Regions from separate parts of the Peribacillus sp. TE19612 genome, predicted to be linked through region 4. Evidence: riboswitches for the same ligand, from Rfam matches in the RefSeq annotation. Region 4 holds a riboswitch; each other region holds the start of a gene.

Region 1 (8,098 bases), on a different contig from region 4:
TGGAATACCACCGCTTCCATAACTTTCAATTACGATTCCCCGACATTGATTTTTCAGGAAATCAAAGAATTCAGGCTTAATACCGGGATGCAGCTTGACTAAAGCAACATCAGTACATAGGGAAGCATCCAACTTAGCTTCCTTATTCTTTGGTGAATGAACTGGCTTTAGATACTCAATTTTATCTTTGAATATGGTAGCAATATAAGGATAGTTAATACTTTCAAACGAATCATAGCTTTTCGTTCTCAATTTAATGGCCCTCGTACCCTGAATGACTCTGCCATCAAAAACAACATATACTCCTCCAATATCTTCACAAGCAAACCGGATCGCATCAGAGATATTCCTTTTGGCATCTGTCTTTTTAAAGGCAATCGGGACCTGAGAACCAGTAATGACGATTGGTTTCCCTAAATCTTGTAACATATATGAGAGCGCAGCAGAAGTGTAAGCCATTGTATCTGTTCCATGGGTAATCACAAAGCCATCGTAATCATGGTAGTGCTCATGGATGGATTGTGCCATTTCTGTCCAATCTTCCGGCTGCATATTTGTACTATCAATATTCATCAAAGGCTTACTATCAATCTGACATAGTAAATCCAATCCCGGTAGGTGGCCTAAAATTTCGTCAGCTTTCATTTCTGGAACAAGTCCATTTTTTCCTTCTAACGATGCAATTGTACCACCTGTAGTAAGCAACATCAACTTCTTCATTTTTGATTTTAACTTTTCCAATATACTACCCCCTAATAAGCCTCCCTGTTTCACTATCATTCTAATCATCTCAGAAAAGGATGTTTCCGCTGTAAATGTTCATGTAACGCGTACAACACATGTTATTATAGTCATGTTTCATAGTGAAATCAAGCGAAAGTTATTCATTACGCGTACACTTTTTTCAATATGATGTTATAATGGATTTATATAAAAGGAGAGTAATAATAATGATTTTAAATAGATTGACTACATTAAGGAAGGGCAAAAGATGGTCTTTGCAATATACCGCTGACAGACTCGGAATCGCCAAGAGTACCTATGCCGGTTATGAATCGGGCCACCGCCGCCCTTCATTGGAAACGATTAATTTATTGGCAGGCTTATATGATACCTCAACTGATTACATTCTGGGTCGAGTAGGTTATCCATCTAAGGATCTGGATAATGAGTCACCTCAAGTCATGGAATTAACGGATTTACCAGATATGGAGCTTGCTGTAGATGGAATTTCTCTTTCTGAAGAGGAAACAATTCAATTTATCGCTTTTATTAGAGCTAAACGGGAAGTGGAAATAAATCGCGATAAACAAAATGAAACATAGCAGACATTGAGTTTAAACTGGCATTTGGTTATACTGACTGGCATGTTCATTATAACTGTAAAATACCGCGGCTTTCATCAATTAGGATAGGTCGGTTCTCCCATTTTGAAGTTGCACGTAATTATATCTGTGTTTAGAAATTTAAATTTTATTAATTATTATATAGAAGAAAGTCGGTTTTTCAAAAAATCATCCAGCTTCATGTTTCTGTTGTCCTCTTTAAACTTATTCATTTTCCATCAAGGGAAGATTGATTGAAGGTTTATCTCTAATTTTCCCTCTTTATCTATTTGCAATGATAGAAAAAACATGGCAAAGATCATGGTTTCCCCCGATGAAATAATCAAAAAAAGAAGCAACATGAAGTGAGAGTTATGTCTTAATTCATGTGCTTCTATTAATGGAATCCTTAAAGAAATGGAAAATTGCTCAATATAATGTCTCAACAGATGTGCTGCATCTCCATATCTTAAGGCATCTCATCTTCTTTTTCCCGATTCTTGAAAGCTTCATGTGTGACAATATCTTCAATCTGTTCATACTGGCGGCTGTGTTCCTTCTCTTCGCTAATTCTATTATTGGGTAAATTTCCTGGATGTCCTTTTTCTTTGTGATTAAAATTTTTACCACGACTCATAACGCATTCTCTCCTTTCCATTCATTGTTTGTATAGTTTTCCCAAGCACGAAAAAAATATGATTTAATTTCTCTTTTTACAGTTTTTGCAGCAGGGTTGGTTTACCTGTAATACCCAGCCAATCTTGCGCGACTTATTTCTGAAGTGCCTAAAAATTAATAATTCAAACCTTTTCAAAATTACTCGAATCTGAATAAAGAGCTCAAAAAGAACAGGAACCGCCAGATTCCTGTTCTTTTTGTTTATAGGTTTCCCGACTACTTGCATATTTAATAAAAACATTTTTGATAACAAAAAAGGCTAGGAGAACGTTACCACGGAAGGTCGCCACTTTCTTGAAATGCCCGCAATATGATGAGGAGCGGTTCTGCAACATCCTCCAATTATACTTGCCCCCGCATGGTGCCAATCTTCAGATTTCACATCGAGCCTATTACATGATTCCGGACCATGCCATGTTTTAGTTTCTGGATTATAGGTTTCACCGGAATTGGGATAAACGATAATTGGTTTATGCGTGTTTGCACGCAACACCTGTATGGCTCCCGTGACAACTGATACAGGCGCACAGTTGATGCCAATTGCGGCAATTTGCTCACTGTCCCCGAACAATCTGGTACACTCCTCCAGCAATGTACCGTCACTTATCGCTTTTTCATTTTTCAAAGAAAAGGATAGCCAAGCATAGACTTCTGGATAATCCTTCAATAATGAATGTAATACTTTTGCTTCTTGCAAAGAAGGAATCGTCTCAAATGCTAAAATGTCAGCTCCTGCTTCAATCAAAGCTTTTATTCGTGGGCGATGAAATGCCGCTAAAGCTTCATCTGAAACACCATAGTTCCCAACATACTCTGAACCATCTGCTAGATAAGCTCCATAAGGCCCAACTGATCCAGCAACCAATGGCTTAGGTCTAATCGTTTGATATTCTTCCTTCCAAAATTCATCTCTTGCTTGTCTTGCAAGTAAAACCGTTTTCCGGATTAGATCCAATGCCTCTTTTTCTTGTATTCCGCGGAGGGCGAAACCTTCAACCGTTGCTTGATAGCTTGCCGTTATCGCACAGTCAGCACCAGCTCGAAAGTAGTCAGAGTGAACCTGGTAAATCAATTCTGGATTTTCAAGCAATACACGTGCAGACCACAGGGGATCGTCCAAATCACAACCATGACTTTCAAGCTCTGTAGCTAAAGCTCCGTCCAAAATCATGACTGAATGATCTCGTAAAATTGCTTCAATTGGGTTAATTTTATTCTTCATTGTCTACTCCTCTTTTCTTAAAGTTTGTGTCAGATAATAACTTACATAGCAAAACAAAATAAACGGAATGCCACAATATAGTGCAATTCTTTGTGTAGGATCAAATGCAATTCCTATGCAAGAAGCAAGACATAGCATAAATGAAACGATTGGTACGAATGGATATAATGGTGTATGATAAGCCAAATCATTAACTGAGTTTCCTTCGTTTATATATCGTCTGCGAAATAGAAACTGTGACGCGCTAATACTCATCCAAACTATAACCACGGCTAGTCCAGAAATGGATACAAGCACTATATATACAGTATCCGGCGCAATAATACTCGAGAAAAGTGCTAAAACACCGCCCAGCATACTGAAAAGGACTGCATTCAAGGGAACACCCCGTTTTGTCAATTTTGCAAATATTGGTGAAATAGTTTTCTTATCTGCAAGTGACCAAAGCATCCTGGATGAGGCATATAGTCCTGAGTTTGCAGCAGACAAAATGGCAGTTAATATAACAAAGTTCATAATATCCGCTGCATATGGCACTCCAATTCGTTCTAGAACGGCAACAAAGGGGCTCTCTAATACGCTTGCATCCGAAACAGGCAATAATGCGGATAAAACAACGATGGTACCTACAAAAAAGATAATCAATCTCCATAATGTCATACGGATTGCCTTTGGAATCGTTTTTTCCGGATTCACAGTTTCTCCAGCTGCAACTCCGATCAATTCAGTTCCAGAAAATGCAAAATTCACAGCGAGCATTGTCATTAGAATGGCAAAAGCACCATTTGGAAATAAACCTGCACTTGTAACATTGGAAAATAACGGAGCTGATTGTGCGTTAATCATTGGAATAAAACCTACCATTGCCGCAGCTCCCAGAATAATGAATATCACAATAGCAAATACCTTAATAGACGCAAACCAGAATTCGGATTCAGCGAAAAACTTAACGGTCCACGCATTTAATGCCAAGACCAAAATGGCAAATAGAGCACTCCATATCCAGACACTGATTGATGGAAACCATCGCTGCATCAACAATCCTGCAGCCGTGAATTCCGAACCTAGTGCAACAGTCCAGGTTAGCCAATACAACCAGGCTACTGTATACCCTGTCCCTGGTCCGATGTATTTGGCTGCGTAACTATGAAAAGCACCTGTCTCGGGCATATGCACTGACAGTTCACCTAGACATAGCATGACTAGATAAACCACTAATGCACCAATCAGATACGAAAGGATGGTTCCGAACGGACCAGCCTGTTGAATCGTATAACCCGAACTTAAGAATAAACCAGTTCCAATCACCCCGCCAAGCGATAGCATTATTATATGCCGTGCTTGCATTTGCCTTTGAAAATCATGCTTCCTTTTGTTCTCCATACTAACTCTCCTTAATCTTGCATCCAGAAAAAACGAAAACGCACTCTAAAAAAGAGTGCGTTACTGACAAATAAACACGTACGGTCTTATCTATCAAGGTTTCACCCCCTGGAATTAGCACAGTGTCTATGTAGACCTGTTGCTGAGGTTTCATAGGGCCAGTCCCTCCACCTCTCTGGATAAGAAATTATTTTTTTATAACTTTATCAATCTATGAAAAAATTGTCAAGTTTTGTTTCGGAATGTAAAGACTTCCTTTTAAATGCTAACGATCATGGCTGGGGCATTAATATTAAATTGTTTTTGGAACAAGCGCTAAGCGTATTATAATGGCAAATAAAACTAACCGGGGTCATGTTGGTCTTAAAAATGGCGACATCTTAAAAGATTGTCGCCATTTGGACGTTGATTGGAACGTAGGGCACTCGCTTTCCGCGGGCGGTCGGGGAGCCTCCTCGGCTTGCGCCTGCGGGGTCTCCCCTGGACGCGCTTTTCCCGCAGGAGTCTCGCACCTTCCGTTCCAATCAGCTTTGTCTTACCTTTTGATAGAACACTTTTGCCTAGAGTCATTTTTGTTTTAAAATAGAAGTATTAGAACCTGAGGTGATGAGGATCTTTCATGATTCTATTCAGCGAGATCAACTTGAACTGATTACTTTAGATCAACTGGTGCCACCGAACCATTTGGTTCTTAAAATGGAGGCTGCCATTGACTTCACTTTCATTTATGACTTGGTGAAAGATATGTATTCATAGGGAATTTCAAAAGGGGTCCAGAATTTTTTAATTCCGAACCCCTTTTGTCTACAAACTGAAATGGCGACATCTTAAAAGATTGTCGCCATTTTTTTCTTTTTCCTTAAGGACGTTCTATTTCAAATAATTCCCCTAGTTTTGTATAAGTATGACCGGCTAATCTCGCTACAGGTTTTAGCCCGTTCGGGTCAATACGGCCATTATGATAAATATCTTGCTCTATATGATAACAGACTATTTTCCCTATCAGTAAATCACAACCAGGTTTATTCTTGGAACCTGCCAATGGAATCGATTGCTCTAATGTACATTCGAACCGCACCTTCGCTTCTTCCAATCCTGGTACGGATACCTTATCACTAACAGCCAGCGTGAAATTAGTAAGACCCAATTCACTTTCTTCAGATGGGAGTTCCTTGGCCGTTCGATTTGCATCAGCAACATTATTTTCGTCAGTGATATGAACAACGAACTCACCTGTTTGAATTGCATTTCGGGCTGTATCCTTTGAAACTCCTTCTTTCCGTTGAACAGAAATGGAAATCATCGGAGGATTTGAACTGACTATGTTAAAAAAGCTGAACGGCGCTATATTGATTGTACCGGTTTCGGATTGTGTCGTAACCAGCGCTATAGGTCTCGGTATAATGCTTCCAGTCAAAAACTTATAATTATCCCGTTCAGTCAAACTTTCAGGATTAACAGAAATCATCTTCATTCCCTCTCATTCTTATAAAAAGTTCTTTTGAAACCATAAACCTGCTGCATCAACCTCTGAACGTGTCAACTGATGACCGTAATTTTCCCACTGAACTTCAACTGTAGCGCCAGCTTGCTGTAAAAGTTGATTAAGTTCATCAGTTTCTTCTGCCGGGCAAATCGGATCGTTTTTACCTGCAGCTATAAATACAGGTATATCTGAAAGGGACGGCAAAGCGATCCCTCGTCTTGGAACCATTGGATGATGAAGAATCGCTCCTTGTAATGCCCCCTCGTAATGGAACAGCAAACTTGCCGCTATATTTGCACCATTGGAATAACCTAATGCCACCACTCTGTCACGGTCGAAGTCATATTTTCCAGACGCTGATTCCAAGAAGTCATAAAGCTCCTTCGTTCGGAAAATCAAATCCTCTTCATCAAAAACCCCTTCAGCTAACCGTCGGAAATAACGGGGCATTCCATTTTCAAGTACATTTCCCCGTACGCTCAGTACGGACGAACCCGGTGAAACCATTTCGGATAATGGCAAGAGATCTGTTTCCGTTCCTCCAGTGCCATGTAAAAGCAGTAGTAACGGAGCTTCTGGATTACTTCCTTTTTGAAAAATATGTTTCATCATTTATCCTCCTCTAGTACTCTCGGCACTGCCGGCAGTAACGTTTTTTCCATAACTTCCCGCTTTTCTTCCAACCATGGCGGCAGCATTAATTTACTGCCCATCGTTTCCTTCGTTTCATCATGAGCAAAGCCAGGTGGATCTGTGGCAATTTCAAAGAGTATGCCTCCATCTTCCCTGAAATAAATGGCATCGAAGTATTGTCGGTCTGTAAAGGGTGTCACACCATAGCCATGGTTACCGATATGCTCCCTCCATTCTTTATGATCTTCATTATCGCTCGCACGCCATGCAATGTGATGGACAGTTCCCACTCCGATTTTACCGTTTGGTAAAACCGTTTTTTTAACATCAATCAAATTTCCGATATCCGATGTGGATTTGAAGCGGATGAAATCGCCCTCTTCCCCAATCTTTTGCAGGCCCATCACTTCCTCTAATAGTTCCATCGTTTTGATCGGTTTTGACGTCAATAATACAGCACCGCCGAATCCCTTGACCGCCTTATCAGCTGGTACACCGCCGAATGACCATTCGCTATTTTTACCTTCTTTACGCTCAACCAGTTCAAGTTGCAAACCATGTGGGTCTTTGAATTCAAGATATTCCTCACCGAAACGTGAAACCTTTTCAAAGTCTATATTAAATTTACCCAAACGCTTTTCCCAGAAGCCCATTGAACCCTCCGGAACGGCATATGTTGTAATCCCCACTTGTCCGGAGCCAATTGTCCCTCGGTATGCCTCAGGCCAAGGAAAGAAAGTGATGATTGTGCCCGGTGAACCGGATTCATCTCCGAAATATAAATGATAGGTGCCTGGATCATCAAAATTAACGGTTTTCTTCACCATACGCATTCCCATTACTCCAGCATAAAAATCCACATTGTCTTGAGGATTGCCTACAATTGCGGTTATATGATGTATCCCTGCATTTTGCTTTTGCATGCCGATTACTTCCTTTCCCGTTGTTTAATTAGTTGATTTTGTATTAAGTGGTTTTAAATTCGATTCAATATCCTTTCTTTTCGATTCCAAAAAAGGTGGCAGGGCAAGGTTCTCACCTAGATGCTGCTCAGCTTCATCCACTTCAAAACCAGGTCCATCAGTAGCTAGTTCAAATAATATGCCATTCGGCTCCCTAAAATAGAGTGAACGGAAATAAAAGCGGTCCACATATCCCGAGTTCACGAATTTCGATTCACTAATTTTTTCTACCCATTTTCTCAATTCTTTTTCATCATCCACCCGGAAGGCAACATGGTGTACTCCACCCCTCCCCAGCCTTTCCCGAGGTATATCATTCCTTTCTTCAATATGGAGCTCCGCTCCTGTTCCTCCTTCACCTGTCTCGTAAACGACTATCGGATTTTGCCCCCTGATTGCGGATGGGTAT
Region 2 (8,098 bases), on a different contig from region 4:
GAATGGAATATGGCTGTGCTTGCATACAAACTTTAATAAAATCAATGGCTTGGGCTGAAGCTTCTTTAACACGGCTGCCATGGCAAATATATAAAATGGCTTCCATTAAAAGGCCTCATTCGCCAACAAATTTTCGGTTTGTTTTCCTTCAAACCATTTGATTTTTTCCCGTAAATTAACGACATCTCCCACGACTATCATGCAAGGATTCGAAATTTGTTCGTTATTGGCGGTTTCCACTACTTTAGCCAACGTACTGACAGCTGTTTTTTGCGTTGTTAATGTACCCCAATGAATAAGGGCTACCGGAGTCTCTGGGCTTTTTCCATGTTCCAAAAGTTTTCCTTGAATATATGGCAGGTTTTTAACACCCATATAAATGGCTAATGTATCGATTCCTTTTGCAAGGGATTCCCACTTGATATTATCCTCTTCATCTTTTTTTCGATGACCGGTAACAATTGCAAATGATGAAGCATGGTCCCTATGTGTAACTGGAATTCCCGCATAGGCTGTAGCGGCGATTCCAGCCGTAATTCCTGGTACGATTTCAAAGCTTACGCCACTTTTGGCAAGGGCTTCCGCTTCCTCACCGCCTCTCCCAAAGACGAATGGATCGCCGCCTTTCAAACGAGTGACTATTTTTCCCTTTTTTGCATATTTAACGAGGAACCGATTGATGGTATCCTGCTGCAACAAATGATAATCCGGCAGTTTACCGCAATTAATCAGCTCGACACCGTCTTTTGCATGATTCAAAAGTTCTTTATTGACAAGTCGATCATATAAAATGACATCAGCTTCTTGGATGCATTTTAATCCTTTTAATGTAATTAAATCTGGATCTCCGGGACCGGCTCCTACTAGATATACTTTCCCCATTTTTGCATCCTGCCTTCCCTTAGAGAATTGTTTCGAATTCCGATAAAACGAAACCTGCTCCATTTTTAATTTTCCTTTTTTCATATAATGAGATGTCATCCACTTCAGGCATTTTCAAATAATGCTTTTCCAGCTCGATATCAACAAGTTCAAACGCCTTTTCATCTGAATCGGCAACAATGATGACATGAATTGGTTTTTCCTTGATAGTGACTTCAAAACGGTATAGATTCATGGAATGCTTACCTTCCCCTACTAAACGGCCACTTCCGCTAATATATCATCAAGTTTACTTTGTAATTCGTCTACCCCTACCCTTTCCACAAAATCGAGAAAGGTTTCGGATAGTAGTTTTGTTTCTTTGAAAAATAGGATCATTTCTTTCAGAACATGATGGAGCTTTTCAGCTTCCACTTTTCCTTTAAGCTTTTCATTGAACTTCCCGCCCTCATTCAGCGTTCCACCAACGTATATCTCAAAAGCCTCGACCATCTTTTTATCCTGGTTTTTCATTTTTATGCCTTGCAGCCCTATTTCGGCGATGGCTCTTTGACCGCAATTATTCGGACAGCCGACCATATGCATCCTTACAGGTACATCGAGATCTATTTCCTTGTCCAGTGCTTCAGAAATGGTCCTCATTCGGTTTTTCGTTTCAACGAGAGCCAAGTTGCAATACTCGATGCCTGTACAAGAAACGGAATACCCAATGAATTTCTTTGGTTGATATGGAAATCTTTCGAAGATGGATTCCTGCTTTAATTCCTCAAGTTTTGCATCCGGCACATTGGGAATGATTAGATTTTGAGAATTACAGTTGCGGATTTCACCATTTCCATATTTTTTTGCAAGTTCGGCAAACTCGATCACTTCGTCTGGGTTTAGACGACCAACTGGTATATTGACGCCAACATAGTTCAGACCATCTTGCTTTTGTTTATGGATGCCGTAGAAATACCCTGCATTCCATCCCTTCACCGCACTTTCTCCCTTTTCAGGAAGCGGACCGGTGTATTCCAGCAATTTTTCCTTGAATTGTTCAGGACCCCAGTCAGCGACAAGGAATTTCAAACGTGAGCGATGTCGCTTTTCACGGTACCCAAAGTCACGGAATATCGTCGTGATGGCGGCAGCCACTTCCACAGTTTTTTCAGGTAAAATGAATAAGTCAAGCTCTTCTGCCAGCATCGGAACGGAGGATAGGCCCCCGCCTACTTTAACATGAAAACCGACTTCCGTTACTCCATCAATTACTTTAGTGGCTGGATTGAATGAAACACAGTTGATTTCAGCATTTGAAGCATTATGGATATTGGCACTTATGGACATTTTATATTTCCTCGGAAGGTTCGAATAGTCCTCGTTAAGGCGGAAATATTCAAATACATCATAAAGTACATCGCGTGTATCAAAAAGTTCATCAGGATCGATACCTGCCAATGCATTACCGATGATATTACGGGTTATATCACCACAAGCACCAGCCGTAGTCATTCCAACCTTTTCCAAACGATTCAAAATATCCGGGACCTGTTCGATGGTCAGCCAGTGGAATTGAATGGCTTGACGGGTTGTAATGTCATATACGTCCCTCCCGTAATCTTTTGCGATGTTAGCTAGAGTTATTTGTTGATCATAAGTCAGGATACCTCCGGGAATAACGACTCGCATCATCCAATAACCAGCTTCTTTTGGCCGTTGCAGGTATAGACCTGCCCACTTGAACATATCCCATTTCTCTTTAGGGATGGAATCAAACCCATTTGCTGCATAATGCGGAATATCATCAAATATCTTCAAGCCGTCTTTTTCCAATTTCCAGATTTCCGTTTTATTTTTAGCGATTAGTGGATTTTCCGACCAAAATTTCTCGTAAACCATTACATTTCCTCCTTGATTAGATCGCTTTCTTTGCTGTCAAATAGCCGATTACCTGTTCAACGCACTCTTCAATGCTGTATTGGTCGGATTCTAAAATGATTTCCGGTTGTTCAGGTTCTTCGTATGGAGAGTCGATTCCGGTAAAATCTTTAATGATGCCTTTACGGGCCTTGTCATAAAGCCCTTTTGGATCACGCACTTCGCACTCTTCGATCGGACACTTTATGTATACTTCAATAAACTCCCCTTCTTCGAGTAAATCACGTACAATCTGCCGATCTGCCCTGAAAGGTGATATGAAAGCGGTCAATACGAACTGCCCACTATCCACGAATAACTTGGAAACCTCACCAATCCGCCTAATATTCTCGGTTCTATCTTCTTCAGAAAAACCTAAATCTTTATTTAAGCCATGACGGATATTATCACCATCCAAAACATAACTTCGAATATTCCGATTGTATAACTCTTTAGCGACCGCGTTTGCAATCGTTGATTTTCCGGAACCCGATAGTCCTGTAAACCATAGAACCGTGCTTTCATGGCCGTTCTGCTTCCGTCGGTGCTCCTTGGTCAATGACGTCTCATGCCATGTGACATTCGTACTTTTACTCATTTGATAATCCCCCTCTTCATGTGAACCTTCCATTTATGTCCAATCAGTTATAAACTTCATTTTTTTTTAGACCTTCGATCAACACCTCGATGACTTCCTTACGGCTAAAGGTAGCTGGAGGAATTTCTCCATTACGCAACATTTCCCTTACCTTCGTTCCAGACAGGATGACATGGTCTTCCTTGCCATGCGGACAAGTTTTAGCGGAAGCCATATTGCCACATGCTTTACAGTAAAAACTATGTTCAAAGAATAATAGCGTGATCCCTAACTCATCTGCATTGAAATTCCCAAAGATTTTTTGAGCATCGTATGTGCCATAATAATCGCCCACACCCGCATGATCACGTCCGACGATAAAATGGGTACAACCATAATTTTTACGGACCATCGCATGGAAAATGGCTTCTCTAGGTCCTGCATAACGCATGGCAGCAGGGAAAACTGCAAGGGAGACGCGATCCTTAGGATAATATTTATCAAGCAGCACTTTATAGCTTTCCATTCTTACATCTGCCGGAATGTCATCTGATTTAGTGGCACCGACTAGAGGATTTAAGAATAAACCGTCGACGATTTCCAATGCTGTCTTTTGAATATATTCATGTGCACGGTGAACAGGGTTCCTCGTTTGGAAACCGACAACCGTTTCCCATCCTTTTTCAGCGAAAGCCTTCCTTGTCTCGACTGGGTCCAAATAATGAGCTTGAAATAGCGGACGCTCTATTCTCTTGATCAACTTTATTTCCCCGCCGACATATACATCCCCGCGGTTATATAAATTTTTCACTCCAGGATGCTTCTCATCATCTGTTTGATATACCAATGTCGCTTCCAATTGCTTATCTGGAGTGTAAATATCGGAAACGGAGAGAACCCCGTAAGTTTCACCTTCATGGGTTAATGTTACTTCTTCACCTATAGTAAGGCTTTCTGCAGTTTCTTCGGTCAAAGGCAGCGTAATCGGGATGCTCCATACATGTCCGCTGCTAAGCCTCATATCCTTTACCACTGTCTCATAGTCACTTTTTGTAAAGAATCCTTTAATCGGGCTGTAGGCACCAGTGCCTATCAATTCAAGATCGCTTAAAGCAATTTCATCGATTTCGATTGACTTCGTAATTTTACTAAAATCATATTTTGGTTCCCAAAGATCGATTAATGTTCCTCCGTGCGGTAAACTGATTGTCATGCTAATTTCCCCCTATGGTTTCTATTTATTTAAGATAAATGCAATCCGCATTCCGTTTTTTGAGCTCCTTGCCAACGGCCTGAGCGTAAATCATCTGCATTGAAGGCAGGTGCAGTACACGTTTTACATCCAATGCTCGGATATCCATTATCATGCAGGACATTATATGGAAGTCCATTTTTGTGGGCATAGCGCCAAACATCTTTCCATGTCCAATGTATGAGTGGGCATATTTTAACAGATTTGAACTTATTATCCTTATTGATATACTCGGTCTTAGCCCTAGTTTCGGATTGCTCCCTCCGCAGTCCCGAAAGCCAGGCTGTTGCCGATGAAAGCACATCTGTAAGCGGAACGATTTTACGGATGTTACAGCACTTATTGGAATCACTAAGCCATAATTCATCGCCATATTCCGCCGCTTGTTCCTCAAGCGTCAAGTCAGGTTTCTTCATTTCGATCAAAAGCTTCGGATATCGCTTCTTCACTTCCTCGATCAATTGGTAAGTTTCCTCAAAATGAACATCTGTATCAAGGAAAACTATTTTAGCCGAAGGATTGACCTTCGCCAATAAATCCGTAAGCACGATGCCTTCAATACCAAAACTGCAAGCATAAATCAGTTTGTCTCCATAATGGTCATTCGCCCATTGCAGAACTTCCAAAGCACCTTTTGTCTCACTGTCTGCAGGAAATACAGGGAAGTCCCCTGTATTGAAATTTTCATAGTTTATTAATGCAGCCAACTTTGTAGCCCCCTCTAAAAACTTGCTGTATTAGGTTAGAGTAACTGTTGATCAATTCCCGTTGTAATATTCCCGGGTTATTTAAATCTAGGAAAAAGAGACGAATCTAACCAATACTCTCTTTATATCAGTTAAACCCGCCTCTAGTTTTTCTAGTCAGCAGATACCTTATTTAATTCTTAGTTTTTCATTTCTTTCCATTTGAATGATTTTACCATCCTGGACAATAAGTGTAATGGATCCATATTTCATTGAATTAAGCATTTCTTGAAGTCGTTCAAAAATTTCTTCAAGCTGATTCTCTTTATCCAAACCAGTTCCTCCTTTAAGAAAATCCGCGAATATTTTATTTTAAATTTCTTAGATTTATATAATTCCATACAACCTTACATTATTATGGTCTGCCTAAAATTTTCACAAAAAACAAAAATCTTTCCATGATGGAAAGATCGCAAGGTAAATATCTTTACCTTATCTTCCAAAATGATCAACATTTTGTTGGAGGTAGCACCTTGCATCCATCATGCAGGTTGCTGGACTTCAAAGGGCCAATTCCCTCCGTCGCTCTGGATAAGTTTTATTATTTTAAATATTAACATATATTTAATCCTTGTCAATGGAGTTTTCTTATAAAATAACTTGGTTTAATATTATGGATGAACTGTTATTTTTATACACACTATTCAATTTATGATTTTATGTTCATATAAATGCGAAAATAGACTCGTCTTTTTAGATAAAGTCTCCAAAAAAATGAGTCTATTTTCATTATTAGGCCTATTATTGACGCGTGTTATTCTAAAAAAAATTTCTAGGGTTCCAGTCTTTTTATGGAAGGAATTAATTTATTGAAGTCATTAATTTCTTAACTGTATCGCTTCTACAAATTCTTGAACCTGACTCTGGACGCGATCAATTAAATGCAAATCATTGATCGGGTTTTCTGGATTCTGTTTATCTATTTCCTTATCAACAAAATAAATCCCCTGCAGCGGCTCGCCTTTTAATATTGAAATTAATGGTTTAAGCGCATAGTCAATCGCCAATAGATGCCTGTTACTTCCACCAATCATGATTGGCAGCACCGGCTTACCCTTAAAAGCACCTTCTGGCAGCAAATCAATCAATGCTTTCAATACACCTGTATAAGAAGCCTTATAAACCGGTGAACCTATAATGACTCCTCTGGCTGCTTGAATTCTCTCTGAAAGCTTTGAGATATCCTCGCTATTATATTTCCCTTGGAATAAATCATCTGCTGAGAAATCCGTAATCGAGAAATAAGCTGTAGTAAATCCTGCATTTTCGACTAATGATTGAATATGTTTTAGTGAAATGTCCGTTCTTGATGGAATAGCCGGACTTCCTGATAAAATTACGATATCGCTCATTGATACCCTCCAATGTTACAAGATTTCCAGATATAATTTTCTTAAAGCATTTCGTGAAGTATACATTTATCGTAATTGTCTGAAAAATATAAGTCAAATCTTACACTCTAGACATCTACTCTGAATGAAAAAAGAAACGGTCATATTTACGGCTTGATGCTCATGCCCTTAAATATGACCGTTTCATTATGTATGATTTTGTTTCCCATGAATACCATATACCAAAAGTTGAGCAATGCTCTTAATTCGTTCAGAAGTAAAATATGGCTCCTTTTTTTGTTGATGGATCTCATAATGTGTAGATAAAGCCAATGTGAAAGAAATGATCCCTACATTAAATAAAATAATATCAGAGATATATTGTATCTCTCCGCTATCTATTCTCTTCTGTATTTCAATATGCCTGGCATTTGGTTTGAAAATCTGATCTACATATTGCTTTGAAATATCTTGATCGAATTGTGTTTCCCTAAATAATATCGAAAACTGTTCTTTATTTTCAAGAATTTTTTTTATCATGGTAGTAACATGATTCTCCACTAGATCATCCGTGGATAGATGGCTAGTCCCATCTTCAGATTCCTCTTTTTCATTAGGGGTAATTGTAGCCAAAAGCAAATCTTTTTTGCTGTCAAAGTATTTGTAAATAGTAGCTTCGGAAACATTGCATGCAGAGGCAATTTCATTCGTTCTTGTCATGTCAAAACCTTTAGTGGCAAAAAGACTCCGGGCTACATTTATGATTCGTTCTTTGGTTTGCTGCCCTTTTTTCAAAAATATCAACCTTCTTTTATAAAGATAAGACCGGTTTCACCCATCTATTTCCCATGATATATCGCTGGTATCTATCGGTCAATATTACCTTTGATCTATTAGAATTCAATATTCCCATATATCATAAATAGAAAACATCGTCTGGTTGGGACGATGTTTTCTATTTATGAAAATCACTTAAAAGATGCATAGCCATCATCGACCATGACTACACTTCCATTGATCGCATCCGCTTCCTCTAACGATAATAGATAGACGGCATTTGCAATGGCTTCTGGCTTAATCAATTCACCGCGCATTTGACTTGCATTCAATTTATCAATGATTCCCATGTCTTTATAACCTTGTATGATAGGAGTGTCAACCCCGCCAGGCGCAATGCCCACAACGCGAATGCCATAAGCACCCAATTCCAAAGCTGCTGTCTGTGTCATCATTCTTACAGCGCCTTTAGTCGCCTGATAGGCAAAAGTCCCATGGGAAGCTAAGTAGCCAAATACAGAAGCGGTATTTATAATGACTCCCTTGTTAGCCAGTTCCTTCATTTTCCGTCCTGCTGCCATGATTCCAAAGGCCACTCCGTGCTGGTTCACTCCAATCGTTTTGTAGTAACCTT
Region 3 (8,098 bases), on a different contig from region 4:
AGCATGGTTTCAAGCCTATTCAAATCTTGAAAGAAACTCTCAGTCGACCGATAAACGATGGAATAATCATGAGTATAAGAATGAAGGGCGATTGAATGACCGCGGGATATCATTTCCTGATAACATCTCTTTGCGTATGGTTCTTCGTTACCTTTAACGAAAAATGTGGCCTTAACATGATAGCGGTCCAAAATATTCAATATCTCCATGGTATTCAAGGATGGTCCGTCATCGAAGGTCAAATAAGCGATTTTCTGATTCGCCTTACTTTTTAGCAGCGGTGTCATCTCTTCAGGAACCACTGCATGCACTTGAATGTTTTGCACATCCACATCAAAAAAAATAATAATGAAAGAACTCGCCATGACAAGAATTAATTTTAGCATCTTCTTCATAGGTACTGCATCCCCTTCCTTTTGACCATTAAGGTGTACCAGTTAAGGGGTTTCATGCGCAATAAGGCAGCGGTAAAAAATACCGCTGCCTTTATTAAATGAAGTTATCGATCGACATTAAAGTAACGAGCTTCAGGATGTGCAAAAACAATGGCTGAAACGGAAGCCTCTGGTTCCATCATGCATCCTTCAGTCAATTCTACGCCAATATCTTGAGGTTGCAACAGGCGGAATAGCTTCTCCTGGTCTTCCAGATTAGGACAAGCAGGATAACCAAATGAAAACCTTTGCCCTGTGTACTTAGCTGCAAATCGCTCTTTCATGGACATATCAATCGGATCGCTTATACCTAAATCATCCCGCATTAATTGATGAATTCTTTCCGCGAACCCTTCAGCTGTCTCGAGAGCAAGAGATTGAAGGGCGTGATTTTTCAAGAAATCACCTTCAAGCTTCAGTTTTTCCGCCCATTTCCTGATTCCTTTTCCGGCAGTGACCAGGAAGAAACCAACATAATCCATTTGCCCGGAGGAGATCGGTTTTGCGAAGTCCGCTAAACAAAGATGCGGATTCGTATCTTGCCGGGGGAAGTCGAAAGTTTCCAAAACCTCATGATGATTGTCCGGGTTGTATATAAATAGCTTATCTCCTTCGCTTTGAGCAGGGAAAAATTGATAAACTGCATGCAAACCATAATCCGGTTCCGTCTTTAGGAATTCGATCAATTCGTCAACGAGATCATTGAGCTGCACTGCTTTTTCATTCCCTTGCTTAAGCAACTCGGCAACTTTTCCTTTTAACCCCAAATGATGACCAATCAGCATTTGCCTATTTATATATGGCTGGACGACATCCAATGGATAGTTTTTCAGGACGTGACGTTTGATATCACGCGGTGTTTGAACAGGAACATCGCTTAAAGGAGCCGCTGTGGACTGCTTACGAACAGGTTTTTCCAACGTGGCAGCAATGGCGGCATTCGCTTTCGACCTTTCTCGTTTCTCGACCAACTCTTCCAAGTACACCACTTTTTTGTCGGCGTCATGTAAAATATTCGTTACCGCCAAACCATCCATCGCATCTTTGGAATATAAAACCGGCCCTTCATATTCAGGTGAAATTTTAAAATCGGTGAATTTACGGGATAATGCTGCCCCTCCAACTAAAATGGGGGTATCTATTCCCGCTTGCCTTAAATCCTGCGCAGTTAAAACCATTTGCTGTGCAGATTTGACAAGTAACCCAGATAGGCCAATGATGGTTGGCTCATGTTTTCGAACCTCTTCAATGATTTGTTGCGGTGCGACCTTTATTCCCAAATCAATGACTTCATAGCCGTTATTGGATAGGATGATATCCACTAGGTTTTTCCCGATATCATGCACATCTCCCTTGACGGTCGCCAACAGGATTTTCCCTTTCTTAGCACTATCTTCAGAGTTTTCCATAAGTGGTTCAAGGTGAGCTACAGCCGCCTTCATCGCTTCAGCACTCTGAAGCACCTCTGCGACAATAAGTTGGTTGTCATTGAACAGCCGCCCCACTTCACTCATCCCATCCATCAATGGTCCATTGATGATTTCCAATGGGGTATCACCGCGCTCTATCGCTTCATTTAAATCATCAATCAATCCTTCTTTCGTTCCTTCGATAATATAGTAACCAAGACGTTCGTCCAATGGCAGGATCACACCATCATCCTTCTTCTCCGCTTTTTTCCCACGATAAAATTCGGTAAAAATCGCTAAAGTTTCAGTTGAAGTCTCAAACAGGAGTGCCTCCGCCAATTTCACTTCCTCTTCCGGTATCAAGGCGAAACGTTCAAGTTTTTCTGTATTCACGATAGCATAATCGAGACCCGCTTTTGTACAATGGTAAAGGAAAACGGCATTTAATATTTCCCTTCCCCTCTCCGGCAGACCGAAAGAAACGTTGGAAATCCCAAGTATCGTTAGGCATTCCGGAAACTTTTCTTTAATCGCCTTTATTCCATTCACCGTCTCCAATGCAGATCCAATATATTGTTCATCCCCGGTGCCTACAGGAAATACCAGCGGATCAAAAATGATGTCATTTTTGTTTAGACCGTACTTATTGACGAGCAAATCCACAGATCGCGTAGCCACTTCCAATTTCCGTTCAGCATCAACGGCCATCCCAATTTCATCAATGGTTCCTACGACAACGGCAGCACCATATTGATGGACTAAGGGTACTATTTTTTCAAAGCGCTCTTCACCATCTTCAAGGTTTATGGAATTAATGATCGATTTTCCTTGTGAATGTTTTAATGCTTGTTCAAGTACGACTTCATCCGTAGTGTCGATGACCAATGGGACTTTCACTTTTTTGACGACCTCTTCTACAAACTCCTTCATGTCGCCAAGCTCATCCCCATCAGGATCAGCAAGACAGATATCAATGACATGGGCGCCTTTCTTTACCTGGTTACGTGCAATTTCGGCAGCTGGCTCGTAATGCTTTCCACGTATCAGCTCCTTGAATTTTCGGGAACCGATAACATTCGTTCTCTCCCCTACGAATAAAGGACGCATTGAATCATCATAAATAAGCGGCTCTATCCCTGATACGGCATGACCATGGGCAGTTTCCGTAATTGTACGGGGCTTCATGCCTTCGAGTACCCTGGAAAGTTCTTTAATATGTTCTGGTGTCGTACCACAACATCCGCCTATGATATTGACCCATCCCTTTTCGGCAAATTGCTTCATTTTCTCTGCCAGGGATGTAGGTGATTCATGATAATGGCCTTCTTCATCAGGGAGCCCGGCATTCGGATAACAGCTGATGGCACTATTTGATATATCTGCAAGTGTCCTGATATGGTCTATCATGAATTCCGGCCCTGTTGCACAATTTAGGCCGACAGCTACGGGCTTCATATGTTCAACCGATAAATAAAAAGCTTCTATGGACTGGCCGGCAAGTGTCGTGCCCATCGGTTCGATTGTTCCTGATATGATGACAGGCACATCTTTTCCCGTTTTAGCGAATGCTGCTTTGATTCCAGAAAAGGCAGCCTTGACATTAAGCATATCCTGACAGGTTTCCACCAACAGCAAGTCTACCCCGCCATCCAAGAGACCCAGTGCCTGCTCTTCATAAGAATCTGTTAAAACATCAAAAGTCGTTCCGCCCGTTACGGAAAGCGTTTTTGTAGTGGGGCCCATCGAGCCAGCTACATATCTTGGCCATTCATCATTGGAATACTTTTCACAAGCTTTAACGGCAAGCTCAGCTGAAATTTTATTTAGCTTGTAGGCAATCGTACTTATTTGGTATTCCTCAAGGACGATACTGGTCGCTCCAAAGGTATTTGTTTCTATGATATCTGCGCCCGCTGCTAAATATTTTTCATGAATGGATTGGATGATTTCCGGTTGCGTCAGTGATAAATATTCATTGCAGCCCTCGAATTGTTCCCCGCCAAAATCGTCTGCTGTCAAATTCTCCGCTTGAAGCATCGTTCCCATCGCCCCATCAAGTAGGAGAATCTTAGAATTTAACTGATCTTGAATCGCTTTTTTATTCATGTACTGCCACCTCTGATGTCTGTTTACTATCGACTTTTCTAATATATTTCGTAAGTTCCGCCGTCATTTCATAGCGAAGGAATGGAGTGATTAAATATATGCCCTTGAATTTTTCCCTAGCCGCGTCCACCAGTTCCCGCGCGATATTCACCCCTTCAATCCTTGACTTTACAGGGTCATCCCCCGCTAGAGCCATGGCCCTTCTAACATTATCAGGCAATTTGATGCCTGGGATCTCATTATGGATGAATTCGGCGTTCCGGGTGCTTGTTAAGGGCATGATACCGATGAAAATCGGGGTTTCTAGATGTTTTGTCGCTTCATATACTTCTTCGATTTGCTCCACGGAATAAATTGGCTGTGTCAAAAAGGATTGAGCACCGCAGGCAATCTTCTTTTCCATTCTCAGTACGGCTTTATCCAGATATTTCACATTGGGATTAAAAGCTGCCGCAATTTTAAAATTTGCCCGTTGACCCAAACTTTGACCAGAATAGGAAAGACCTTCATTAAATTGTTTGACCATACTTATCAGGTCAAAGGAAGATAAATCATAAACCGAAGTGGCACCCGGGAAGTCCCCAATTTTTGAAGGGTCTCCGGTGATGATCAATATTTCGTTCAGCCCTACCGTCTGCAGACCCATTAAATGTGACTGCAGGCCAATCAAATTTCGATCACGGCATGTTATATGCACCATCGGATTTATATTCAATTGGTTCTTCAGTAAATTAGCCAGTGCATCATTCGATATCCTTGGTGAGGCAAGTGAATTATCCGCTAATGTAATGGAATCGACCCCTGCTTTTTTCAAAACCTCAGCACCAGTCATGAAGCTCTCTATCCCTAGCTTTTTCGGTGGATCAAACTCAACAAGAATCGTCCGTTCCGTTTTGGCTTTTTCGTAAAGGGGAAGTTCCAATTCCCTATCGTTCACTTCAATTACTTCTATTTCACGGGATTTCGTAAATTTCTCTTTCACGGGAGCCAAACTTCCAATTGCATGCTTTACAGCTTGAATATGCAGTGGAGTCGTTCCACAGCACCCTCCTATGATCGCGGCGCCTTGCTCACGAAGTTCCAGGGCACTAGAACCGAAATATTCCGGCACAGCTTTATAAACGAGCCTCCCATCGACATAATCCGGCAGGCTGGCGTTAGGGTAAATGGCAATCGATGCTTGCTTTGGCAAACTCACTTCTTCCAAGGCCCGAATCATATGATGTGGTCCGAGGCGGCAATTCACACCAACCACATCGGCACCCAATTGCTCGAGTTTTTGAAAGGCTTCATTTAAATGGATTCCATTTTGAAGATTACCCAGTTCATGCATCGAGACATTTGCGATAATCGGCAGTCCCGTTTCATTTTTAACGATTTGCAGGACGGTTTCCAGTTCTTCCAGGTCATAAAATGTTTCCAGGAGAATCCCATCAGGATTTTCCATCAACAGACTGTATAGCTGTTCACGAAAACCCCGTTTTATCTCTTCCATGCTTAAATCCGATTTCCTGATACTCCGCTGAGCCCCTATGGTACCGAAGACGTATGCTTTTCCTTTTGCCGCTCTTTTAGCAAGAATGACTCCCTGGCGATTGATTCTACTCACTTCATCTTCAAGTCCATACCGCTTCAATTTATTGAAATTGGCTCCGTATGTATTCGATTGAAGGATATCTGCACCAGCTTCCAGATAGGCTCGATGGATGGACTCTATTTGATCTGGGTTCGTGCAGTTTAATTCCTCATAACATTGATCAATGCCATTAGAGTAAAGCAAGGTCCCCATTGCCCCTTCTCCAACCAGCATTCTTTCTTTTAATTCTTTACGAAAATTCATCATTACACCCTCTCTCAAAAACAATCCTGTTTTTGCCGTATTCTATGAGTATGAGAGAAAAGGAAAAAAAACCTTCTCAAAGAAGAAGGTTTTTGAAACATTCTCCTCATCTATCAAGCTCTGCTTGCTGGATTTAGCACCTTTGCCTAAGCTGGTTGCTGAGGTTTCTTCGGGCCAGTCCCTCCACCTCTCTCGATAAGATCCATTTATATAATTTTCATAAGATTTCAAAATTTGATTATATTTAATTTACATTAATAATCTGTCAATTTCAATACCTGATCGACATTTTTTTCACTTTTGCAAAAATCATTCAATTTTTTTCTGCTTGAACCCTCTTCAAGATCCTTTGTTTCCAGTCTTCCGCTAACGAGTCTAGTGAAAGTAAAGCCTTAGCTCCTTCCAGCCCATCTCGTTTATGAAGGATGACCTCTGCTGCGTAATGGACAGAAATTTTTTCTTGTAGACGATCTATTAACACAATCTCGTTTTGTTTATTTATCGTTCCTTCTTGAAGTACTCTAGCAAAATAACCAGTGAAACTCGTTTTCAGTACGAGTTCCAAAAACTTAGGTTCTTGATTGAAGAAGGAAATGGTCGAACAAGGTATCCTCCCTTGGTTAATTTGAACAATCACATCGCCTATTTGATAAATATCGCCGATATACGTTGTTTCTTCCCTCATCCCCGCTATAGTTAAATTTTCACCGAATGCAGGGATATCCAGCTTTTTAGAGAATTTTTCATTCCATAATGAATAATGCTCAAATGGGTAAAAGCACAAAGCCCGATCAGGACCTCCATGGAACTTTACATTACCGACACCATCACCGATTATGCCAGATTTAGTCACTGTCAAATTATCCTGTGCTTGTTTATCCATGGCTGAAAAGATATCGATATTCGAAAAAATTTCATGTTTCGGCTTCCCTGCATGTAGTGATTTAATTTTTCCATTTTCCATTTTGCATCTTCCATTCATATTAAATTTATATCATCCTATATGTATAAATTATACTAAAAATCCATTTTATTCAGTACCTTTTTATATGTATATGAAATGAAAAAGCCATATGAGCAGTTAATGGGCGAAATATCATTGATTTCCAGAAAAATTCATAGGTTAGTTTCAGTAATTTAGTTGCTATTTCAGAATTAAATATGGTAGAATATGAACACAATATATAGTCGAAAACTACAACCGTTCGCCTATATGTTGATTTTCACGATTGAATTCCTCATTGTCGCTCTTTAGGGAGCGAATTTTTTTTGCTTTCATTAATATCCACTAATTTCCTGTAATTCCATTCAGTTTCTTGCATCGTGATCGACTCACCTATTTGTACTTTCCTCCCCTCCTTATCAAGTCCCTTTCAATTTTTTATTAGAAGCCTGATCCTTGCAAAAACAAGCAGAAAGCCGAGCGACATCATCCGTCTTCCGCTCAGCTTCCTGTTTACGCTTGTTTCTTTTTTTTCGGTGCCGCTTTCTTTCGGGTCGTCTTTTTCTTTTCCGGTTCATCATGTTTTGTACGGTCTATGGATGCCTGTAATGCCTCCATTAAATCAGTTACATTGTTGGAAACTGGTTCTTTTGTTTTCGCTGTAATCGTCGTCTGTCCCGTTTTCTTTGATTCAATCAATTCTAGTAACGCGGTTCGATAGTCATCGGTGTATTTTGTCGGATCGAAAGTAGTCGTTAATTGATCTATCAATAATACGGCAGTATCGATTTCTTTTTTTACTATGGTATCATTGGCAGGGATATTCGGAACATCCGCTGTGGAGCGGACTTCATCCGGATAATGAATCGTTTCCATAACCAAGGTATTATCAACGACTCGGATTACCGCCATTTGTTCTTTGGAGCGAATGATGATTTTTGCCAACCCCACCTTATTCGATTCCTTGAGGGCCTGCCTCAAAAGGGAATAAGCTTTTATCCCCCCGTCATTTGGGGACATGTAATAACTCCGGTTAAAATAAATGGGATCTATTTCTTCAATTTTAACGAAATCCACGATTTCCACGGCTTTTTCTTCGTTTTGTTTTTTCAGTTGTTCTAGTTCATTGTCTTCCAATACAACAAACTTTCCCTTTGTATACTCAAAAGCGCGGACTATATCATCCTTCCCCACTTCTTTCTCGCATACTGGACAAACCTTTTCGTATTTAATCGGTGTATGACATTCCTTATGCAACGTCCTTAAAGATATATCCTTATCCTCCGTTGCAGCATGAAGTTTGATCGGAATGTTCACCAAACCGAATGATATGCTCCCCTTCCACATCGTATGCATATTCGTCACC
Region 4 (8,098 bases):
TGGTTAGACTAGAAAAACATATTTTCTCGAAAATGGAAATGACATCTTTGTATCGGTTTATTAAAAACATTACAGTTCCAGTTGTTTCTGTTTTAAAATTGTAAGAGTGGTGACATGTTGTTACCATATTGTTTTGCTAAAATAACATTTTAAGGTTTTGTAAATGATTTTTTAACTAAAGGAACCTATAAATTGAATATTAGGTCTGCTATAAGTCTAATAGAATCAGTGATTATCCTTTAATTGAAAATATGAAATATATCGGAGGAATAAAGATGGACGAACGTCTGATCGGAAAAAAATATTATGAAACGATGCTTGAGGATACAAGGAAGCACCCCATTCAAGCTTTGGGTGAAATGTTTCTCGTGGAACAAAAAAAGGAAAGATCCGATTTAACCGCAATTAGATTTGCTCAAGGAGAGGTATATTTTCAGCACCATGACTATGAAGCAGCCATTTTTAAATGGGAAAACATAGAAGGGGAACTTGGTTCATGGGCGAAGAAAAACATCGCTGATGCGTATTTTGAATTGGAAATGTATTCAACCGCAGAGGATATCTATAAATCCGTCGATACGGATGAAGCTGTCTTGAAAACAGAAGTTCTTTTGCAGCTGTTTTCCCTGTACATAGTGGAATCGAGAAATGATTTGGCTTCCAAAGTCGTGAAAGAAGCAGTCGAGTTTCAACCGGACTACCCGAATGTCACGGAAATCGCACGCGCCTTTTTTGAAGAGCAAAAGGATTGGAACAGTGCGGTGGTATTAGCGGCGAATGAAAGTATCCGTACAGAGTCAATGGGCTGGTTCGATGTGCTGAAAACGTATATCCAGCAGGGTGTTGCCCAATCGATGGAGCCGGATTATTTCTCAACTGTCCTTGGTTCGCTATACACACTCGACCAGGAACGTTTCGAGAAAATGACGGTTGCCCTTTGGAAAAATTATAAATATACGGATTCTTATTTCGAATGGTTAAGAGTGATTAATAATTTGATAGATACCATCGAATTGAACCATGCGGATGTATGGGATGAGCTTTCCGTCTATTACAGGGATGCGTATGCAGGTCTGTTAGAAGGAACGCATCTAATCAAAGAATTAAGTCCTGTCGTGCCAAGGTTGCTGGAAAACTGGCTCAAAATCGCAGACGGGGAGCTTTCGCTGTTTGCGGCGGCATCCACGTTGTCCTGGAATGAAATCTTCCCGGATACGGTCAATGCGCTGGTCATTCAGGATGCAGAGAGCCTGCTTTCGAAATCGCCTAAATTGGGAGGCGGACTGGAAGCGGGAGAGAAACTGTTCAATTCCATTATCCAGTGGGCTGAAGATAATGATTTAAGGGTTGGCAATAAGCTTAAATGGATGGTGGAGGGGCTTAAGGATACCAGGAATTTCAATCTCCTTCTTGCAGGAAGTACAGGAAATGGCAAGACATCCTTTATTCAGTCAATCGTTGGCGAGAGCATTGCTGCTGAGGACCATTCTTCCCTAGTCAGTGTCAAAGATGGGGATGATTTGGAAATCCTTGAAATTACCGATACAGATAGCAAAGTTGTCGAGGAGCTAACTGATTTGGATGAAACACGCCGTCAGCGCGGGACTATTGTCGATGTGACAATCATCAGTGACTACCTAAGAAATAATCATCTGCGGTTATTGGATACACCGGGGTTCAATGGGGAACAAAGCGTGGAATCCGATTTCCAAGGCTATTTACATGGCAGTGATGGCCTGATGTTCGTTCTTGACGCCCGGGCTCCTTTCACCGGCAGCGAAAGGGATCTGTTATTGGAAATTCAAATGATGGCTCCGAAACTGCCGATCCATTTCCTATTAAATAAAATGGATACGATATACAGTGATCAGGTCGCAGTCCGGATGGAAGACGAAACATGGGATAAAGTGAATGCATATTTCCCGAATGCGAAAGTGTTCGCTTTCTCCAAACATTATGACAGCAGGCAGCAATTGAAGGACCTTTCAGCCTTCCTTCAATCGAATTATCAAGATGATAATTGGAAGGAAAGAAGATCTGAAAAAATCCTGGCATTCATTCGTAAAACTTTATCTTATCTATTAGAAAAACGGACAGCCAATGAGCGGAAATGCGAGCATTCCATCTCTTGGAATGAGCAGATGGAAGTCAAACTGAATGGAGCGGTCAATCAACTGGCTGATCTGGAAAAAGAAAAAAGTGAAAATATCATAAGGTCGTATCGTTCGCTTAAGGACGAAGTGAAAAGTCAGCTTTATTCAAAAATTCCTGAATTACTGAGGGATTGCTCTAAATCGTTAACGGAAAGCAGTGATTTCAGTCAGGTCCATGTACAGTTAAACCAGGAAATGAATGAGCGGATTCAAAACTTCATTTCTGACAAGATCATGCCTCAATATTACCGTTCTCTTCAAGACTGGATTGCCAGTTCCCAAATGGAGTTCTCACAAAGCCAGCAGTTCATGGATGAGATGAGTGCCGGATTCAATGAATTATACAAAGAAGAACGGATTACACTGGCAGGTGACTTCAGGGTGTTGGATGACTGGCGCCGTGATGCCGACCGGATGACAAGCAGTATCCGCATCGAAAACGTTAATATCCTTTTGCGCAGGACTCCATCACAATTGCTGCTTAAAGGAGCAGGGAAGCTATTTGGGGCGATACCGCAAAATAAGGCCAATATGTACAATCGTTACAAGAAATACCTGGAAAGTGAAGATTACCTGGATGTTGCCGAAATGATCACGGAACGTTTCCTAACCCAATTTGGATTGTTTGAAAAATCATTGGATCGGGACATCTCACTATTCTATCGCAGTTCATTTGCCTTACTTCAAAAAACGATAGAGCAGACGCAGACTGAAATAAAAGACTACCAGGCTGCATTGGAGCATATGAAAGAAAATCCTGAGGTTTACCGTGATCCGATCACGTTGTTCGAAGTGAAATTAAGGCAGTTGGAGAGGCTTGAAAAAATCGAGAAAAAGCGTCTAGCCCAGCTTCAAAGAAAATAAAAATAACGGGAAACATTTCAAATATTCAAAAATCTATTGACTTTACGACTATATCCCTATAAAGTGATAATTACGAAAACGTAACACAATATATCTCTTATCAAGAGTGGCGGAGGGACTGGCCCTAAGATGCCCAGCAACCGTTCCATTAGGAATTGGTGCTAAATCCTGCAAAACAGAAATGTTTTGACAGATAAGAGAGGGACAAGTCTGCAAAACAGCCGATTAAACCTCTCTATATTAGAGAGGTTTTTATTTTGGGATTTACACCGACTTAACTGATAAGACTAATGAGAAAACATGGAGGGAAACAAGATGAGAAGGTCTATTAAAGGGATATTCATTTCTGCCATCGCTTCGGCTTTGCTTTTAACGGGTTGCTCTGCAGGGCAGAGTTCCACAGAATCGAAGAAAGAAGAAAAAGTATCATTTGAAAATGTCCCGGAGAGATTTGCTGATGGCGATGGAGCCAAAATCAAGGTGATCCGTAAAATTGGCGGTGATGATCATACTGCCCAATACCTGGCGGGGGCGAAAGAAGAAGGAGAAGCACTGGGGTTTCAAGTGGATACGTACACAGCCAATGGTGATACGGCTAAATTCCATGATGCGATAGCACAGGCTTTGGAGGAAGATTACGACGGCTATATCATTTCACATGGTGATGATGCCGCAACTGTAAATGACGTTCAGAAGTTGGTTGGTGCAGGTAAAGGCGTTGTCACATTCGATTCAATAAGCGACCTATCTAAAATAGAGGGCGTGACATTAACTTCACAAGATGATGAAGCGCTGGCAACACTGGCTTTCGATAAACTGATAAAAGAACAGAAAGGTGAAGCGGCAATTGCATATCTTTGGGTGGATGGCTTTCCTCCAATGGTAAGAAGAAATGCAGTCTATCAGGAAAAATTAAAAGAAAATCCTGGGATTAAAGAAATCGAAAGATTCGGAGTGGCATCCGCTGATACTTCGGTGCAGACACAAAATGCTGTAGCCGCAATGCTGAATAAATACCCTAAAGGTAAATTGGATGCCATTTTCGCAACATGGGATGCCTTTGCTATCGGTGCAGCCCGGGCGATTAAAGAAGCGGGCCGCGATGAAGTGAAGATATATGGAATTGATGTTTCGAATGCAGATCTCCAGGAGATCCAATCTGCTGATAGCTCATGGTCCTACACGGCAGCAGTCGATCCCAAGTTGATCGGTGCAGTGAATATGAGGATATTGGCTAAAAAATTAGCTGGCGAAGAAACGCCGCAAACATATGATTTGGAGGCATCACTTATTTCGCAAAAGCAAATCCAAGCTTCAAAAGAAGCGGTAAACATGGCAAACCTGTCTGATATTGTCGATGGCTGGGGGGTATCGACGGAATTTGAAGAAGATTGGATGAAGGTTTTGAAAGATCATTATAAAAAATAAAAAGAGACACTCTCTTTCAAGCGAAGGGAGTGTCTGTTCTATAAGGGGGAATGGACATGGGCAAGCAACTAGAAATGAAGAAAATTTCGATTGAATTTCCGGGGGTGAAGGCGCTGAGTGATGTTGATTTTTCCGTACAATCAGGGACAGCCCACGCATTGGTCGGTGCAAACGGAGCAGGGAAATCGACGTTAATGAAAGTTTTATCGGGAGCCCATGTTCATTATTCAGGTGACATTTTTATTGATGGGATGAAGCGGGATATCCGCTCGCCAAAAGCTGCTCAGGAACAGGGCATTCAAATAGTTTATCAGGAAGTGGATACCGCCCTCATCCCTTATTTAACAGTTGGGGAAAATGTAATGTTGAATGATATGGTCCAAAACATGGGAAAAAAACAAAGGGTACAATGGAAAGAACTGCACAACAAAGCCACTTCTATTCTTGAAGATATGAAAATTCATGTCCCTTCGAAAAAGCTGGTTAGAGACCTTACCTTGGCTGAAAAACAGATGGTCCTGATAGCAAGAGCCGTTTCGACAGAATGCAAATTCCTGATTCTCGACGAGCCAACTGCTCCGTTAAGTCATACGGAGACGACGGAACTTTTTCGAGTTGTAAATGAGTTAAAGCAAAAAGGCGTGGCAATCATTTTCATTTCACATCGTCTGCCTGAGATTTTTGAAATCTGTGAGGAAATTACGATCATGAGGAATGGGGAGCGTGTCACTTGTCGAAAAATCGAGGACATAACCCGTACTGAAGTGGTAGAGAACATGCTCGGGAAAACCATGGATGAACAGTTTCCTGAAGTGAATGCTTCGATTGGAGACGTAATTCTGGAAGTGAACGGATTGTCAGATGCCGAGAAAGTTAAGAATGTCAGTCTGAATATTAAAGCAGGCGAAATAATCGGCTTGGCTGGGTTGGTCGGGGCTGGGAAAACGGAGCTATGTAAAACCCTTTTCGGTCATACGTCCATCACAGCGGGTGAAGTCATCCTGAATGGTCGAAAGCTTTCTCTGAAATCACCGCATGAAGCAGTAAAAAGCGGGCTGGCACTTGTACCTGAGGAACGCAGGAAAGAAGGGGTCCTTGTACAGGAATCAGTCTCGGCAAACTTGACTGCAGCCAGTCTCGGAAAATTCTGCAAAACATTCAGTGTCGTCGATCGTAAGGCGGAAAAGGAAAAGGCGAAGGAAATGATCGCAAGTCTCGGCATTAAAACTCCTTCAGGGGAAGTGAAGGTCGAAAACCTATCCGGGGGTAACCAGCAAAAAGTTGCCATTGGAAAATGGCTTATGGCGGATGCGGATGTATACATATTCGATGAACCAACGAAAGGGGTCGATGTCGGAGCCAAGAAGGATATATTCGAATTGATTGCAAAGCTTGCAAGGAATGGAAAAGCGATCATTTATGCATCCTCCGAGCTTTCCGAAATCATTGGCATTACCAACCGGACCTATGTGTTATATGACGGGAGCACTGTCATCGAATTAGAAACAAGCAAAACGAATGAAGAAGAACTACTATTCCATTCAACAGGAGGTAAATAGGATGAGCATACCCATTCCTGTTACACAGACAGCGAAAGCGAAGAAAAAGGTGGAACTATTCGACTTTTTCTATAAATACGGCACAATATTGACGATTATCATTCTGATTGGAATTTTCGCCGTATCCAATCCATCTTTCATCCAAACGTCTAACCTGATAAACATCCTGCGTTCCATTTCAATCGTGACCATCATTGCGATCGGCATTACGATATCACTGACCGTGGATGGCTTCGACCTTTCCGTGGGCTCCGTCGCATCATTGGCCAATGCCATCGTCATCTCGATGTTTGTCTGGTTTTCCCAGGATACATTCATCGCCATATTAGCTGCGGTCGGTGCCTCACTTTTCGTAGGGGCTTTGAATTCATTCATGATCGTTAAATTAAGAATTCCCGACATGCTGATGACATTGGCTACCATGTTCATTATTCAGGGAATTGCCCTTACTTATACAAAAGGGGCCACGGTTTCGCAAAATATGGTCATGCCCGACGGGACATTCGCAACAGGACTGATCAGCCCGTTTTTCGCCAAAATTGGCCAAGTACCATGGATAATCCTGATCATGGCCGTCATTGTGATAGCGACCCATATCTTTTTGACTTATACGAAGCACGGTCGTTATATGTACATTATTGGGGGGAATAAGGAAGCAGCGAGACTTTCCGGGATATCGGTTAATAAATACAAAATACTTGCCTATCTGATTTCAGCTCTATTTGCTGCAATCGGGGGAATTGTCCTTGCTTCAAGGGTCATGACATCGGAAATCAATTCAGGATCCCCCTATTTAATGGATGCCGTTGCAGCAGCCTTCATTGGTTCCTCCGTTTTAGGAGCGGGAAAACCGAATGCCTTTGGAACCTTCATCGGTGCAGTCCTGATCGGAATCCTTCAAAATGGGCTGATCATGATGTCCGTTCCGTATTACGCGATGGATATCGTCAAAGGAACAGTGCTGGCCCTTGCGCTCGCGGTAACCTATTACAAGCAAAAACATTAAAATGTATTCGTTACTTTACTCTACAAAAATCCAAAAATATGAAAAAATCCTGTTGTAATGCAACAGGATTTTTCCTTTTTAAAAAGGAATGGTTAAGGAGATCGTCATCATTTTACTTACGCTAAAACAGGAGCACTTTTTGAACTCTCATTGTTGGATTATAAAGATTGACCGCAATTGTAATTTTTATAGGAACCTTATTTACCTTTTAATAAGATTGATAATGATCTATTGTAAAGTATGAACATTCATATCATATACTTATCTAAAGGAGAGTGTAGACTTATGCGCGAAACCTGTGTTCCTGCAGGTGTGAAACCGAATGAAACTGGCTTTGGATATACGCTGTCCTTGATAGGCGGCAAATATAAAATGATCATAATGTATTGGCTGTCAGAAAATAAGGTCATGCGTCATAATCACCTGAAGCGAAGTATCGGTACCATTTCCTTTAAAACGCTAAGCATCATGTTAAAAGAGTTGGAGGCAGACGGCCTTATCATACGCAAGGAATTTCCCCAAATACCTCCAAAAGTAGAATATTCATTATCTGAACGTGGTCTATCTCTCATCCCATTGTTAAATATGATGTGCGAGTGGGGAGAGAAAAACAGTTTGCCAGTTCAGGAGACTAAACAGCCGTAGGTGTAGCTATTTTGATTAAATCAAAAGAAGTATTTCCCTGACAAGGAAATACTTCTTTAATGAACTGCCTATTAAAGGTTATCGACAAAATTCAAATAATCTTGTGCGCTTTTTTTCAATTCGCTCACGGATGGCTCATTTTCAGCACCATAAAACGCAAGGAATGAACGATAATCTGCATTGCAGTAAAGGAAGGTAGTTTCAAAGGGAGATAATAAATGTTCAAGTGTATAGCGATATCTTCCTTCTTCACTATAATCCTCTTTGTTAATTCCGGCAGATACAGCTAAAGCAGCTTTGCGATTCTTTAATTTATCCCCTCCATTTGAACCATAAGCCCAACCATAAGTAAAAACATCGTCAAGCCACCTTTTTAGGAGAGGCGGACAATTAAACCAATAAAAAGGGAACTGTAAAACAAGATTACTATGCGATTCGATTAA

Evidence for each region. Region 4 has a riboswitch for S-adenosylmethionine ahead of ACZ9AO_RS11435 (sugar ABC transporter substrate-binding protein). Riboswitches for the same ligand answer to the same signal wherever they lie in the genome.
Region 1: another riboswitch for S-adenosylmethionine. It lies ahead of mmuP (S-methylmethionine permease); the one in region 4 lies ahead of ACZ9AO_RS11435 (sugar ABC transporter substrate-binding protein).
Region 2: another riboswitch for S-adenosylmethionine. It lies ahead of ACZ9AO_RS14685 (YezD family protein); the one in region 4 lies ahead of ACZ9AO_RS11435 (sugar ABC transporter substrate-binding protein).
Region 3: another riboswitch for S-adenosylmethionine. It lies ahead of ACZ9AO_RS09845 (bifunctional homocysteine S-methyltransferase/methylenetetrahydrofolate reductase); the one in region 4 lies ahead of ACZ9AO_RS11435 (sugar ABC transporter substrate-binding protein).

The regions. Positions count from the first base shown of each region.
Region 1 is NZ_JBWCCL010000007.1:95,227-103,324, reverse strand. Features, by position in the region: gene ACZ9AO_RS14080 (asparaginase) at 1-720, opposite strand, end outside; gene ACZ9AO_RS14075 (helix-turn-helix domain-containing protein) at 951-1,325, shown strand; gene ACZ9AO_RS14070 (hypothetical protein) at 1,795-1,962, opposite strand; gene mmuM (homocysteine S-methyltransferase) at 2,263-3,225, opposite strand; gene mmuP (S-methylmethionine permease) at 3,229-4,608, opposite strand; SAM riboswitch class I at 4,692-4,794, opposite strand; gene ACZ9AO_RS14055 (flavin reductase family protein) at 5,468-6,076, opposite strand; gene ACZ9AO_RS14050 (alpha/beta hydrolase) at 6,095-6,703, opposite strand; gene ACZ9AO_RS14045 (ring-cleaving dioxygenase) at 6,703-7,650, opposite strand; gene ACZ9AO_RS14040 (ring-cleaving dioxygenase) at 7,675-8,098, opposite strand, start outside.
Region 2 is NZ_JBWCCL010000007.1:242,382-250,479, reverse strand. Features, by position in the region: gene ACZ9AO_RS14720 (sirohydrochlorin chelatase) at 1-106, opposite strand, end outside; gene cobA (uroporphyrinogen-III C-methyltransferase) at 106-882, opposite strand; gene ACZ9AO_RS14710 (DUF3906 family protein) at 902-1,117, opposite strand; gene ACZ9AO_RS14705 (nitrite/sulfite reductase) at 1,138-2,763, opposite strand; gene cysC (adenylyl-sulfate kinase) at 2,780-3,379, opposite strand; gene sat (sulfate adenylyltransferase) at 3,423-4,571, opposite strand; gene ACZ9AO_RS14690 (phosphoadenylyl-sulfate reductase) at 4,601-5,317, opposite strand; gene ACZ9AO_RS14685 (YezD family protein) at 5,486-5,629, opposite strand; SAM riboswitch class I at 5,786-5,894, opposite strand; gene ssuE (NADPH-dependent FMN reductase) at 6,175-6,708, opposite strand; gene ACZ9AO_RS14675 (TetR/AcrR family transcriptional regulator) at 6,895-7,482, opposite strand; gene ACZ9AO_RS14670 (SDR family NAD(P)-dependent oxidoreductase) at 7,656-8,098, opposite strand, start outside.
Region 3 is NZ_JBWCCL010000004.1:346,041-354,138, reverse strand. Features, by position in the region: gene ACZ9AO_RS09855 (polysaccharide deacetylase family protein) at 1-395, opposite strand, end outside; gene metH (methionine synthase) at 500-3,949, opposite strand; gene ACZ9AO_RS09845 (bifunctional homocysteine S-methyltransferase/methylenetetrahydrofolate reductase) at 3,942-5,789, opposite strand; SAM riboswitch class I at 5,893-5,991, opposite strand; gene ACZ9AO_RS09840 (MOSC domain-containing protein) at 6,103-6,753, opposite strand; gene ku (non-homologous end joining protein Ku) at 7,246-8,088, opposite strand.
Region 4 is NZ_JBWCCL010000005.1:266,524-274,621, reverse strand. Features, by position in the region: gene ACZ9AO_RS11440 (GTPase domain-containing protein) at 276-3,017, shown strand; SAM riboswitch class I at 3,112-3,217, shown strand; gene ACZ9AO_RS11435 (sugar ABC transporter substrate-binding protein) at 3,333-4,445, shown strand; gene ACZ9AO_RS11430 (sugar ABC transporter ATP-binding protein) at 4,502-6,004, shown strand; gene ACZ9AO_RS11425 (ABC transporter permease) at 6,006-7,010, shown strand; gene ACZ9AO_RS11420 (winged helix-turn-helix transcriptional regulator) at 7,296-7,655, shown strand; gene ACZ9AO_RS11415 (NAD(P)H-dependent oxidoreductase) at 7,727-8,098, opposite strand, start outside.